DNA from 2 places in the Lactobacillus crispatus genome. Region 2 is predicted to be linked to the other one. Evidence: predicted binding sites of a transcription regulator. Region 2 holds the regulator's gene; the other holds the start of a gene.
The links. The regulator HrcA, encoded in region 2, represses chaperone genes, less so after heat shock. The targets are predictions, from matches to a motif close to TTAGCACTCNNNNNNNNNGAGTGCTAA.
Positions count from the first base shown of each region.

Region 1 (7,555 bases), 1.0 Mb from region 2:
TAATGGACATAAGGAAGTCATTGACTACTGCATTGCTCCTAGTGAGAACATTGAAGTTTGGACAGAGATGCTTCAAAACATGAAGTCCAGAGGCTTGAAGCAAGTTGAGCTTTTTCTTTCTGATGGTGTTGTTGGCATGAAAACAGCCTTGGCCAGGACTTATCCTAAAGCTCATTTTCAACGCTGCCTGGTTCATGTCATGCGCAATATCTGCGCTAAAGTACGCGTCGACGATCGTGAAAAGATCATGAACGAATTCAAGCAGATACATCAACAGACAAGCAAAAAAGAAGCTGCAGCTGTCTTGCACAAATTCTATGCCAAATGGAATAAAGCTTATAGCCATGTCATCAAAGGTTTGAAGGAAATTGAGCCCGATCTGCTAGTCTTCTACAATTATCCCAAACAAATCAGAGCTTCAATTTATTCAACCAATATGATTGAATCCTTTAACAACGTCATCAAGCGTAAAGCTAAGCCTAAGGCAGAATTTCCAACTGAACAGTCGCTTGATGCATTTATTGGCATCCAGGCAATGAGCTACAATGACCGTTATTTCAATCGAATTCATAAAGGCTTTGGTCAGGTTCAGGACACCTTAGAATCCTACTTTGATTAAATAAATAATTAAAAAATCAATTTACGAGAAAGATCTATTTACACAAAAGATTTGACAGTTTCGGAAATACCATGGTAAACAGAATCACAAATATCTTTCTTAAACTAAGAAGATTGGCAATCTTTAGAATTTTTCAGCGAACGTTGGTTATGCTGATGCCGATCGCGGTAATTGGGGCATATTTTAAGTTGTTCAGAGATGCCGTTTTTTCGCCCGATAGTTTTATTTACAATATTTTTAATTTTGATATCACTTTGCCAGATCGTTTTTGGTATGCGGGAGCATTTGTCAGTCGGGGGATGGTTCGGGTAACCTTCGGCTTATTTGGTATTTATGCGGCTTATTTTGCGGCACGTTATACTGCGCGTTTATACCGTAAAGATTCAACCATGGCCGGGATGACGGCTGTCATCGTTATCATGTTTTGTGCTTATGCCAATAATTTAGCTAATAATGCCAGCGATCATTCACCATTTTCTTCCAGTGTTTTAAAAATTAATGCTGTCTTGCTGGCCTTGTTAATTGGCTATGGTGTAGGGCAAATTTTTCATTGGCTAGGAAAGGAACACAAGCCAGTCGATTTTGAACATGCCGCTAGAATTAAGGAAAGAGCCTGGAATGCGTTTATCCCGACAATATTTGCAATTTTTTGTGGGATAGTTCTGGGGATTATAATTTATGAATTTCAAATCAAATTCTTGAATTCTAGTACTTTTAAAGGCCTAGTTACTCAAATACAGGAATCAAATAATATTTTGTTAATAGCTTTACTGACTATCCCAGTCTTTTTGAAACTGTCAAATCTTTTGTGTAAATAGATCTTTCTCGTAAATTGATTTTTTAATTATTTATTTAATCAAAGTAGGATTCTAAGGTGTCCTGAACCTGACCAAAGCCTTTATGAATTCGATTGAAATAACGGTCATTGTAGCTCATTGCCTGGATGCCAATAAATGCATCAAGCGACTGTTCAGTTGGAAATTCTGCCTTAGGCTTAGCTTTACGCTTGATGACGTTGTTAAAGGATTCAATCATATTGGTTGAATAAATTGAAGCTCTGATTTGTTTGGGATAATTGTAGAAGACTAGCAGATCGGGCTCAATTTCCTTCAAACCTTTGATGACATGGCTATAAGCTTTATTCCATTTGGCATAGAATTTGTGCAAGACAGCTGCAGCTTCTTTTTTGCTTGTCTGTTGATGTATCTGCTTGAATTCGTTCATGATCTTTTCACGATCGTCGACGCGTACTTTAGCGCAGATATTGCGCATGACATGAACCAGGCAGCGTTGAAAATGAGCTTTAGGATAAGTCCTGGCCAAGGCTGTTTTCATGCCAACAACACCATCAGAAAGAAAAAGCTCAACTTGCTTCAAGCCTCTGGACTTCATGTTTTGAAGCATCTCTGTCCAAACTTCAATGTTCTCACTAGGAGCAATGCAGTAGTCAATGACTTCCTTATGTCCATTAGGTTTAATGCCAATGGCAATATATACTGCTTCACGCTCAAACGTTTCTCGGCGCAAAGGAAGGTATGTCGCATCCAAATAGACACAGAAAAACTTGTCGCTTAGCTTGCGCTTGTGATAAGCCTCAATCTTGGGGAGCATCTGCTTGGAAATATTTGATACTTGAGCTGGACTATAATGACTGCCATACATTTTCTCAATCAAGTCAGCGATTTCTCTGGTAGTTACGCCTTTGGAGTATAGCTTGATAATCGTGCTTTCCAAAACATCAGAGTGCTGCTTGTAGTCAGGCAGCGTGTGCTGATGAAACTGACCGTTGCGGTCTCGAGGCACTTGCACTTCAATTGGTCCAAACTGGGTATCAACCTTGCGGAAATAAGCACCATTTCTAGAATTGCCAGTATTCCAGCCATTTCTGGCATAGGGATCATAGCCTAGAAAGGCAGTCAACTCAGCTTCTAGCAAGTTATTAACAGCCTGTTGTAGCTCTTTGCGCAATAAATCATTTATTTTGTCTGGATTGAATAGAGCTTGAGCAAAATCTTTGGTAAAATCATTCATGAAGGAGTTCTTCTTTCTGTATGTGTTTTTTTGTTCAAACCAATCATACGAGAAAGGAACTCCTTTTTCTAATGTTTAAAGAAATAAATTTAAGGAATCATTCATCCTTACACAAACTATTTTACAGTCTCGTCTTTTTACTTAGCTGGATGGGAATAGGTTATCCTCTAGCTTCTTTGTCAACTACTTCTAATAGTATTTCAGCAGCAGCTAACTTAAATTTTGCCTTAAAACATGGGAGTGCTTGGAATGTGCCATATAAGTATTTGGGTAGTTCTTTGTTTTATCCTTATGCAGAAATGGGTGGTGCGAGTATTGTTTTAGCGATGATTGTAATTATCCTAATTTATAGTAAAAATAAGGATAGTGAAAATATTGCCAAGGTTAACCTGCTTCCAGCAGCTTTTGGCTCAACTGGAGGCATGATGGTCGGGATGCCGATTATTTTAAATCCATTGTTACTGCCGGCGATTGTGATTATTCCAATTATTAATATTCTACTAGCCGCTGGAGCAATTTTTTGCCATTTAATTCAACCTTGTGCTTACCCCGTTTTAAGTGGGACACCAGGAATTTTGGTCTCTTTCTTTGGTTCTAATGGTGACTGGAGCAACTTGGTATTTTCTATTTTGTTATTCATTTTAGATATAATAATGTTTATTCCAACTATGAAATTAGGTTTGCGACTTGAAAGGGGACTAAAGGATTATGAAGAAAAGAATGATTAATTTAGTTCAAAATCCTAATTTTAAATGGTTGGCAATCGTCTTAGTCTTATTAGTAGCTTTGGCTGTTCCGGGTTATTCTTGGATGAAGGCTGATAACCACGCTAGAGCTGAAAGACGCAAATCGCTTTTGTCACCAGTAATTATGATTCCAGGTTCTAGTGCAACGACTGAACGTTTTAACCAATTAGTGAAGCAGCTAAATCAGAACACACCGACTAAGCATAGCGTGCTTAAAATTAAAGTTTCAACGAATGGAACGCTGTCATATTCAGGCAAAATTAATAAAAACGACAACGAACCTTTCATTATTGTCGGTTTTGAAAATAATCACGATGGTTATAGCAATATTAAGAAGCAAGCCAGCTGGTTTGATCAAGCCTTTTATGCCTTATCAGAGAGCTATAAGTTTAATAATTTTAAAGCCTTTGGGCATTCTAACGGTGGCTTGATCTGGACCTATTGGTTAGAACATTACTACTGTTACTATTCTGATGAAATTAAAATCAAACGTCTGATGACGCTAGGAACGCCATATAATTTTGGTGAAAAAAATATTAATCATAAAACGCAAATGCTAGAAACCTTTATCAAGAACAAAGATAAACTACCGAAAAACTTGATTGTTTATTCCTTATCTGGTGGAAAAAATTATGAGTCTGATGGAATTGTACCAGAAGCTAGCGTAGCAGCCGGAAAATATATTTTTCAGAATCAAGTCAAGAGCTATACTGCAATGACAGTAACGGGTGTAGAAGCGGATCACTCGGATTTACCTCAGAATAAGCAGGTAATCAAAGTAATTAAACAGTATTTGCTTGAGCCGAGAAAGTTGAGCGAACCGCAAAATACTGGACAAGCAAAAGGGCAATAATAGAGGTAGGCAGAAATAGTTTATGGTAATAAACTTATTCTTATCTGTGGAAAACTTCCTTAAAGTTCAACAGTTTTAAGCAAAATAATCATCAATTTTTGACCATCTTAAGAAATTCTTTAGAATTTGTGAAGCACAGCGAATGTTGATATTACAGCATTTGTAGTGCTTTTTTAAATAAAAATCACAAAAATAAAGGAAAATGTGTAAAACTTTTATTTTTTAGCTTGCAATCTGTGGATAACCTGCTATACTATTAAATGTAATGAGTTAGCACTCGATAAGCTAGAGTGCTAAAGACGTAAATTTGAGATAGGGAGTGTTGCACATATGGCATACTTTGACAATGACTTTGATAACTTATTTAACGAATTGAACAGCTCATTCTTTAATGATGACTTTGGTAGCAGAAGAAATAGCAAAGGCAGTTCAGGTTCAATTCCAATTAATTACTCCAGCAGCATGGGTGCTGCACCACAAACAATTCAACAGAACCCACAACAACCCAATGAAAAGCCAATTGGTGTTGACTTAGTTGAGGAAGCTAAGAACAATAAATTTGACCCAGTAATTGGCCGTGACGAACAGATTGATAACGTAATTGAAATTCTTTCAAGACGTAAGAAGAATAATCCTGTTTTAATCGGACCTGCTGGTGTTGGTAAGACTTCTATTGTAGAAGGTTTAGCTGAAAGAATTGCTTCAGGCAATGTACCAGCTAAAATGGCTAACATGCATATCATTTCAGTAAACATTAATGACATGGTTGCTGGTTCAAGTCTTCGTGGTAGCTTTGAAGAAAGATTAAAGAAGGTTATCGATAAGGCCAAGAGCGATCCTAACATTGTTTTATTCATCGATGAAATTCACAACATCGTTGGTGCTGGTTCTACTGATTCAGAAAACAACAATGGGGATGCAGCTAACATCTTGAAGCCAGCTTTGGCAAGTGGTCAATTGAAGTTAATTGGTGCTACTACTACTAGTGAATTTCAAAGAATTGAAAAAGATCCAGCTTTATCACGTAGATTCCAAGCTGTTCAAGTTCCAGAACCATCTACTGATGTAGCTGTTAAGATTTTGGAAGGCTTAAAGAAGAAGTACGAAGACTACCACCACGTAAAATACAGTGACGACAGTCTTAAATTAGCTGTTGAATTATCAGAAAGATACATTCAAGGCCGTTACTTACCAGACAAGGCTATCGACTTGATGGATGAAGCTGGTGCTAAGAAGGCATTGCTTGTACAACCAACTGATGAAAAGAGCTTAAAGAACCAAATCTCAGCTCTTGAAGCTAAGAAGACTGAAGCTGCTAAGGCAGAGGATTACGACAAGGCTTCAGAAATTAAGAGTAAGATTGCTGAACTTGAGAAACAACTTAAGAATGTAGATTCTAAGAATACTCCAGAAGTAACTGAAAAAGACATCTACGCAATTATTGAACAAAAGACTAAGATCCCAATGAGTGAACTCCACGCTGATGAAGCTCAAAAGAACTTGGACTTAGCTAAGAAACTTAAGAAGAATGTTATTGATCAAGACAGAGCTATCGATGTAATTACTGACGCTATTGCTCGTAAGCAAATCTTCAAAGACAGCGACAGACCTACTGGTTCATTCTTACTCACTGGACCTACTGGTGTTGGTAAGACTGAACTTGCAAAACAATTAGCAATTCAATTATTTGGTAACAAAGAACACTTAATCCGTTTGGACATGAGTGAATACCAAGACGAAATGGCAGTTAACAAGTTGATCGGTTCAGCACCTGGCTATGTTGGCTACGGTGAAGGTGGTCAATTAACTGAAAAGGTTCGTCACCAACCATACTCATTGATTTTATTTGATGAAATTGAAAAGGCTAACCCACAAGTCTTCAACGCATTATTGCAAATTATGGATGACGGTCGTTTGACTGACGCACAAGGTAGAACTGTTTCATTCAAGGATACTATCTTGATTATGACTTCAAACGCCGGCTTCTCAGACAAGTTGCTTGAAGATGGCAAGGTTGACCAAGACAAGTTAATCTCAGCCCTTGAAAACTACTTCAGACCTGAATTCTTGAACCGTTTGGATGCAATCGTTCCATTCAACTCACTTACTGAACAAGACATGGGCAAGATCATCAACATTTACTTGAAGAATATGTCTCATGTTCTTGCTAAGAAGGGTGTAACGGTAGAAGTTTCAGACGAAGCTAAGGCATTCTTGGCAGAAAAGGGCTACGACAAGAAGTTCGGGGCTCGTCCACTTAGAAGAGTAGTTGAACAAAATCTTGAAACTCCAGCTGCTAAGTTGATCCTGAGAAAACCTGAAACTAAGAAGCTTGAATTCACTGCAGATGACAAGCACTTGTACTTAAACGGTGAAGCAATCTTCGATATTTCTCCAAAGATTGAAGAAAAAATTAAGGAAGACAAAACTAAAGCCGAAGATAAAAAAGAAGATTAATTAATAGTCATTAATAATAAAAGAGGTATTTCCGAGGAAATACCTCTTTTTTGTAATTTGGCAATTTCTCCATAAAGTTGTAAACTGTGGAAAAAGATAAATGGAGAAAAATAATGGCTGAGAAAAAAGAAGAAAAAGAATCATGGGGTAAGTTTTTCCTAGATATCTTAATTATCTGGGTTATTTTGATCGGTGCCTATCTGCTGCTTTTCCACTTCGTCTTGAGCAACGATACAGTATCAGGTCCTTCGATGCAACCTACTTTTCAAAATGGTGATCGGCTAATCGCTGAGCGTCATGCGCAAATCAAGCGTGGTGAAGTAGTGATTGTTAAAGCACCAGATGAACCAGGTGCTTTGTACATTAAGCGTGTTATTGGTTTGCCTGGTGAAAAAATCGTCAGCAAAAATAATCAAATCTACATTAATAATAAAAAGATTGCTCAACCTTGGTTGAAACAAGGAACGAAGTTAATTGATAATGGCTCAGATACATTTTATTCTGAGACTCAGAATTTTACTATGCAGTCACTGATGCGGGCGCGGACTTACCAGCAATACTTTACTAGAGCGCAGATTAAATATGTGCAGGATACTGGGCGCATTCCGAAAGGAACATATTTCGTAATGGGTGATCACCGGAGCGTTTCTAAGGATAGCCGTTATATCGGAACCATTAAGCGTAGTAGTATCGTTGGCGTAGTTAAAGTACGTTACTGGCCGTTGAACCAATTTAAAGTTTACTAATAATGAAGATATTCCTAAGGGAATATCTTTTTTAGATAAAAAATAATTGCATGAATTGGCATAAGACTATATAATTCAAAAAAAGCAAACTTGATGGAGCAAA
Region 1 covers NZ_CP072197.1:2,145,211-2,152,765, reverse strand. The annotation lists gene J6L97_RS10575 (IS256 family transposase) at 1-619, shown strand, start outside; partial or broken gene J6L97_RS10570 (PTS sugar transporter subunit IIC) at 691-1,410, shown strand; gene J6L97_RS10565 (IS256 family transposase) at 1,472-2,650, opposite strand; partial or broken gene J6L97_RS10560 (PTS sugar transporter subunit IIC) at 2,776-3,378, shown strand; gene J6L97_RS10555 (alpha/beta hydrolase) at 3,359-4,249, shown strand; gene J6L97_RS10550 (ATP-dependent Clp protease ATP-binding subunit) at 4,580-6,706, shown strand; gene lepB (signal peptidase I) at 6,820-7,452, shown strand.
Region 1: the regulator HrcA is predicted to act here: its motif matches at 4,520-4,546, upstream of J6L97_RS10550 (ATP-dependent Clp protease ATP-binding subunit).

Region 2 (7,555 bases):
GCTGTTAAAGTGAATGGTAAACATCTTTATGAATATGCGCGTGAAGGAATTGAAGTTGAACGGCCTCAGAGAAGGGTTGAAGTCAAACAATATGATCTAACTAAAGAACCAGTTTTTGATATAAATACTGGACAAGAAAGCTTTGATTTTAAGATTAAATGCAGCAAAGGCACTTATGTTAGATCGTTAGTTAATGATCTAGGTGAAAAATTAGATTGCCCCGCAACGATGACTTATTTGAGAAGAACAGCTAGTTCTGGCTTTGATATTACACAAGCAGTAAAATTAAAGGAGATTGAAGAGAATCCGGAAAAGGCCACTGAACTTATACAGCCGATTGATGCATTTTTTAAGGAATACACTCAGGTTGATTTAACTGAAGAAAAGTGGCTTAAAGTTAAAAATGGAGCAGGTATTTCGCTTGAAACTAATGCGAAAAAAGTTGCACTACGATACAATAAAAAGGTGAAAGCAATTTATGAAAAAAAAGGAAAGCTTTATCGCCCAAGCTTAATGCTGTTGCAAAATGAATAAATGAAATGAAGGAATTAGCTGTGAAAATCGTTCATTTAACATATCCTGTTAAGGAAAATATTTTATCTACTAGAATTGTGCTTGCCCTTGGCTTTTTTGATGGGGTTCATTTGGGACATCAGCGCTTAATTAATCAGGCTAAAGAAATTGCATTACAGAAGAAATTGTCATTAGTTGTGTTGACCTTTGATCGACATCCTAAGGAAGTTTATGAGTCGAAACGAGATTTTAAATACTTAGAAACTTTGGAAGAAAAAGCTAACAAAATGGCGGAATTAGGAGTAGATTATTTGGCTGTTTTACCATTTACTAAAAATTTCAGTCAAATTTCTGCACAAGAATTTGTCGATAATGTAATTGTCAGATTAAATGCTGATACCGTTGTTGCTGGCTTTGATTACACTTATGGTCCTAAGAATATTGCAAATATGGCTAATTTACCCCAATTTTCCAAAGGGCGTTTTAATATTGTAGTGATGCCAAAGCAAACTTTTAACGGTAGAAAAATTGGCTCAACTGAAATTCGTCAAGCAATTAAGGATGGTCAGATGGAATTAGCCACTGAATTAATGGGGCACCATTATGTAATGAGTGGTATCATTGGGCATGGTAAACGAAATGGTCATAAGCTAGGCTATCCAACAGCTAATTTGATTTGGGCAGACCATAAGGTGATTCCTAAAATTGGAGTTTATGCTACCAAGACTAAAGTAAATGGTAAGTGGTATAACTCCATGACTAGCGTTGGCTATAATGTAACCATTAATCAGGACAAGAAGATATATATTGAATCTAATATTTTTGATTTTAATGAAGATATCTATGGTAAGCCAATGAAGATCAAATGGTATAAATATACCAGAGGTGAGAAAAAATTTGCCGGATTACCTGAACTGAAAGAGCAACTTGAACGAGATGAGCAAGAAATTAGGGCTTATTTTAAGCAAAAGGGTTAAGAAGCTACGTACTTTGAAAAAAGTGCGTATTTTTTTGAATAAAATTAGCAATCTACTTGATTTAGTGCTAATTTCTGGTATCATATTAACTGTTAGCACCTGAGAGATGTGAGTGCTAAAAGTGAGGGCGATATAATATGTTGACCGAGCGTCAAGAGCTTATTTTAAAAACAATAATTACAGACTTTACACAAAGTCATGAGCCAGTAGGTTCAAAGACCGTAATGAAGCAGTTGCCAATTAAAGTTTCAAGTGCAACGATTAGAAATGAAATGGCCGTGTTGGAAGAGCAGGGGTTAATTGAAAAAACTCACTCTTCAAGTGGTCGAATTCCTTCAAGCGAGGGCTATCGTTATTATCTTGATAATTTAGTTGAGCCGTTGCAATTACCAGAGTCTGTTTATAATACAATAGGAAGTCAATTAGATCGACCTTTTCATCAAGTAAATGAAATTGTACAAGAAGCTGCACGAATTCTGTCAGATTTAACTAACTATACCGCATTTGCGGAAGGACCTGAGAGTCATGATGTTAGAGTCACAGGATTTAGAATTGTACCGCTGTCTCAACGACAGATTATGGCAATTTTGGTTACAAGTGATGGTAACATTCAAAATCAGGTATATGCTTTGCCACATAATATTCACGGCGAAGAAATTGAAAAGGCTGTCCGCATGATTAATGATCAGTTAGTCGGAAAGAGCCTAAATGAAATCAACGTTTCGTTGCTAAGTGAATTAGCTAAAAACGAATTAGGCGGCGAACATGTGACTGAATTGCTTAGTTTAGTTGAAGATGTCGTAAAAGATGCAGCTAGTGAGCAGATGTATGTGGATGGACAGATTAATTTGCTCAATAATACTTCTGAACATGATGTAAATGACATTCGTTCTTTGTACGAGTTGATTGATCATAATAATCTGTTCACTAATTTAATGGATGCAAAGGTGGATCCAAAGTCTGGAAATTATCCAGTAAAGGTAAAGTTGGGATCTGAATTACCCAATGATTTATTAAAAAATTATAGTTTGCTGACAGCTGAGTACAGCGTTGGCTCCCATGGTAAAGGAACTATTGCTTTACTTGGACCAACGAATATGCCATATTCACAAATGATTGGGTTGCTTGAATATTTTAGAAATGAACTAGCTAAAAAGTTGCTTGATTATTACGGCAAGTTTCAATAAAGGAGGTTAGCCGTGAGTAAAGAAGAATTTCCAAGTGAAAAAAATCTAGAGCAAAAAGAAAAGACTTCTGAGCCTAAGGCTAAAAAAGAAGCCGATAAAGGTGAAGAAAAGAAGCAAGAAAAAAATAAACAAGATCAAAAATTAGCTAAAGAATTAGCTGATTTAAAAGATAAGAACAAGGATCTTGAAGATAAGTATTTGCGTAGTGAAGCAGAAATTCAAAATATGCAAAATCGCTACACTAAAGAACGTGCTCAATTAATTAAGTACGAATCTCAAAGCTTAGCGAAGGACATTTTGCCAGCAATGGACAATTTGGAAAGAGCCCTAAGCGTTGAGGCCGATGATGATGTGTCTAAGCAGTTAAAGAAGGGCGTGAAAATGACCCTGGATGCACTTGTGAAGGCAATGAAAGATCACGGTGTAGTTGAGATTGAGGCTGATGGCGTTAAATTTGATCCGACATTACATCAAGCTGTTCAAACAGTAGCAGCTGAGAATGATGATCAAAAAGATCACGTTGTTCAGGTTTTACAAAAAGGATATCAATATAAGGATAGAACACTAAGACCAGCAATGGTTGTAGTTGCTCAATAAGAGAGGAAGCTAATATATGTCAAAAGTTATTGGGATTGACCTTGGGACTACTAACTCAGCAGTTGCAGTTCTTGAAGGTAAAGAACCAAAGATTATCACTAATCCAGAAGGTAACCGGACTACTCCTTCAGTAGTTGCATTTAAAGATGGTGAAATTCAAGTCGGTGAGGTAGCAAAGCGTCAAGCTATTACCAACCCTAATACCATTGTTTCAATTAAGCGTCACATGGGTGAAGCTGATTATAAGGTTAAAGTTGGTGATAAGGAATATACACCACAAGAAATTTCAGCATTTATTTTACAATATATTAAGAAATTCTCAGAAGATTACTTGGGTGAAGAAGTTAAGGATGCTGTTATTACTGTTCCTGCTTACTTCAATGATGCTCAACGCCAAGCTACTAAGGACGCTGGTAAGATTGCTGGTTTGAATGTGCAAAGAATTATTAACGAACCAACTGCTTCAGCATTAGCCTTCGGTTTAAATAAAGACCAAGATGAAAAAGTCTTAGTATACGACCTTGGTGGTGGTACTTTTGATGTTTCTGTATTGCAATTAGGTGATGGTGTCTTTCAAGTATTGTCAACTAATGGTGATACTCATCTTGGTGGTGATGACTTTGATCACCGTATCATGGATTGGTTAATTAAGAACTTTAAGGATGAAAATGGTGTTGATTTGTCGAAGGACAAGATGGCAATGCAACGCTTAAAGGATGCTGCAGAAAAAGCAAAGAAGGACTTGTCAGGTGTATCAAGTACTCATATCTCACTTCCATTCATTTCTGCTGGCGAAGCTGGTCCATTACACCTTGAAGCAGATTTAACTCGTGCTAAGTTTGATGAATTAACTGCTGACTTGGTAGAAAAGACTAAGGTACCATTTGACAATGCATTGAAGGATGCAGGTCTTACTGTTAATGACATTGACAAGGTTATTTTAAATGGTGGTTCTACTCGTATTCCAGCTGTTCAAAAGGCAGTTAAGGAATGGGCTGGTAAGGAACCTGACCATTCAATTAACCCTGATGAAGCTGTAGCTATGGGTGCAGCAATTCAAGGTGGTGTTATCTCAGGTGATGTTAAGGATATTGTTTTACTTGATGTTACCCCATTGTCACTTGGTATTGAGACCATGGGTGGTGTCTTCACTAAGTTAATCGACAGAAACACTACTATTCCAACTTCAAAGAGTCAAATCTTCTCAACTGCAGCAGATAATCAACCAGCTGTAGATGTTCACGTATTGCAAGGTGAACGTCCAATGGCTGCAGACGACAAGACTCTTGGCCGCTTTGAATTAACTGATATTCCACCAGCACCACGTGGTGTTCCTCAAATTCAAGTTACCTTCGATATCGATAAGAACGGTATTGTAAATGTATCTGCTAAGGATATGGGTACTGGCAAGGAACAAAAGATTACTATTAAGAGTTCATCCGGTTTATCAGATGAAGAAATTAAACGTATGCAAAAGGATGCTGAAGAACACGCTGATGAAGATAAGAAGCGTAAGGAAGAAGCAGACCTTAGAAACGAAGTAGATCAATTAATCTTTACTACAGATAAGACTTTGAAAGATACTAAGGATAAGCTCTCTGATAGCGATCGTAAGCCAGTTGAAGATGCTCTTGAAGCTTTGAAGAAAGCTCAAAAGGATAACAACTTGGATGAAATGAAAGAAAAGAAAGATGCTTTATCCAAGGCTGCTCAAGACTTAGCTGTTAAGTTGTATCAACAAAATGGTGGTGCTGCTGGTCAAGCTGGTCCACAAGCAGGTCCTCAAGGCCCACAAGGTGGTAATTCAAATAATGGCAACAACGGTGATGCCCAAGATGGTGAATTCCACAAAGTAGATCCAAATAAGTAATGGGTTTATAATTAAACAAAAGGAGAAAAGAACTACCCATTGAGTAGTTCTTTTCTTTTGAGAATACAAGGAGTTCAAATAGATGGCACAAGAAGATTACTATAAAGTACTTGGCGTAGATCGTGACGCCAGTGATCAGGAAATAAGTAGGGCATATCGTAAATTAGCCAAAAAATATCACCCAGATTTAAACCATGAACCTGGAGCTGAAGAAAAGTATAAGCAGGTTAACGAAGCCTATGAGGTTTTGCACGATAAGCAAAAACGTGCGCAATATGATCAATTTGGTTCTGCTGGTGTAAATGGTCAAGGTGGCTTTGGTGGTGGAGCTGGTCAAGGCTTTGGCGGTGCCGGATTTGATACTTCTGGCTTTGGTGATTTTGGCGATATCTTTGGCGATATTTTTGGTCAAGGCCGTCAACAGAGGGTTGATCCAACTGCACCACAACGTGGCCAAGATTTGGATTATCAATTGACAATTGATTTTATGGATGCCATTAAGGGCAAAAAGACCCAGGTCAGCTATACTCGAAGCGAAACTTGTGAGACTTGTGGCGGTAATGGTTGTGAAAAAGGTACACATCCAATTACCTGTGATAAATGTCATGGAACTGGTTATATGACAATTACTCAACAATCAATGTTGGGCATGATCCGTCGTCAAACCACTTGTGACAAATGTCATGGTCGTGGTGTGATTATTGAGCATCCATGTAAAACCTGTGGCGGTAAAGGAACAGTTGACCGTAAGAATACTATTGAAGTGGATATTCCAGCGGGAATCGACAATGGTCAACAACTTAGATATCAAGGCCAAGGCGAAGCAGGTATAAATGGCGGACCATATGGTGATTTATATATTAACTATCGAATTAAACCATCTAAAGATTTTGAGCGTCGTGGCCAGACTATTTATACAGAAGTACCAATCTCATTTGCTCAGGCTACTTTAGGAGATGAAATTAACGTTAAGACTGTGCATGGTGATGTAAAGCTAACTATTCCAGCTGGTACGCAACCTAATAAGAAGTTTACTTTGCGTGGACAGGGTGTGCCATATCTTCGTGGTAATGGCAATGGTAATCAAATTACTACAGTTAATATTGTTATTCCAAAGCACATTAATGATAAGCAAAAGAAAGATTTGACCAACTTTGTTCATGATGGTGGTGGCAATATTACACCACAAGAAAAAGGATTTTTTGAACGCTTAAAAGATAAGTTTAATATGTAAATGCTAAAAAAGGTTTCTACTTTGTCGGTAGAAATCTTTTTCTATGAAAAAATATTATTTTATTTTGTTTTGTTTAGAAGATAACTGTTTGCTTTTTTTAAGATTAATTGAAGTTCTTTGTAGCTGAATTCTTTGTAATTTTGTGCAGCCAGACATTTTTGAGCTTCATCATAACTTAACCAGGCACTTTGACGAATTTCGCTTTCTTGTAGTTTAATTTGTTGTCCTTCAATAAATTCTGCTAAAAAGAAAGTAACCTCTTTTTGGCGATTTTTTGTTAAATGGTATGTATCAACTTGATGAAACGTAAAGTCAAATTTAGGGTTAAGACCCACTTCCTCATAAACTTCTCTTTGTGCAGCGTCCTCATTAGATTCTGTTCCTTCTAAATGTCCTTTAGTAAATCCCCAAGCACTTGGAAATTGTTTATAAGGTTGACTTTGAATCATTAGATATTCTAGTTGTGATTTCTGTTTGCGCCAGATGATAGCACCGGCTGATTTTTCAGTTATCATCATTAAACTCCTTGTATTATTAAATTTGGAAATTATTATGCTACAATTTCGTGATTTTATCTAGCTTTGCTATAATAATTATTACATAGTAAAGGGTGAACGATTTTATGGATTTAGAAAAATTAAAAGACTATCAAAAACATATTCGAAATTTTGCGATCGTGGCACACATTGATCACGGTAAATCAACTATTGCTGACAGAATTTTGGAATTAACTGATACTGTTAGTCAGCGTCAACTTAAGAATCAAATGTTAGATGATATGCCGCTCGAACGCCAACGGGGAATTACTATCAAGATGAACTCTGTTGAAGTTAAATACCATGCTGAAGATGGTGAAGACTATATTTTCCACTTAATCGACACACCAGGGCACGTAGACTTCTCTTATGAAGTATCACGCTCTTTGGCTGCTTGTGAAGGGGCTTTGATGGTAGTTGATGCTTCTCAAGGTGTACAAGCTCAAACTTTAGCTAACACCTATCTAGCAATTGATGATGATTTGGCAATTTTGCCAGTTATCAATAAGATTGACTTGCCATCAGCTGATGTTCCTAAAACAAAGGAAGAAATTGAAGAGATGCTCGGCTTAGATGCTTCTGAAGCTGCTGAAGTTTCAGGTAAAACTGGTCAAGGCATCAAGGATATGTTGGAAAAAGTG
Region 2 covers NZ_CP072197.1:916,270-923,824, forward strand. The annotation lists gene truB (tRNA pseudouridine(55) synthase TruB) at 1-534, shown strand, start outside; gene ribF (riboflavin biosynthesis protein RibF) at 540-1,490, shown strand; gene hrcA (heat-inducible transcriptional repressor HrcA) at 1,628-2,677, shown strand; gene grpE (nucleotide exchange factor GrpE) at 2,690-3,274, shown strand; gene dnaK (molecular chaperone DnaK) at 3,291-5,144, shown strand; gene dnaJ (molecular chaperone DnaJ) at 5,227-6,378, shown strand; gene J6L97_RS04530 (bis(5'-nucleosyl)-tetraphosphatase) at 6,438-6,893, opposite strand; gene lepA (translation elongation factor 4) at 7,001-7,555, shown strand, end outside.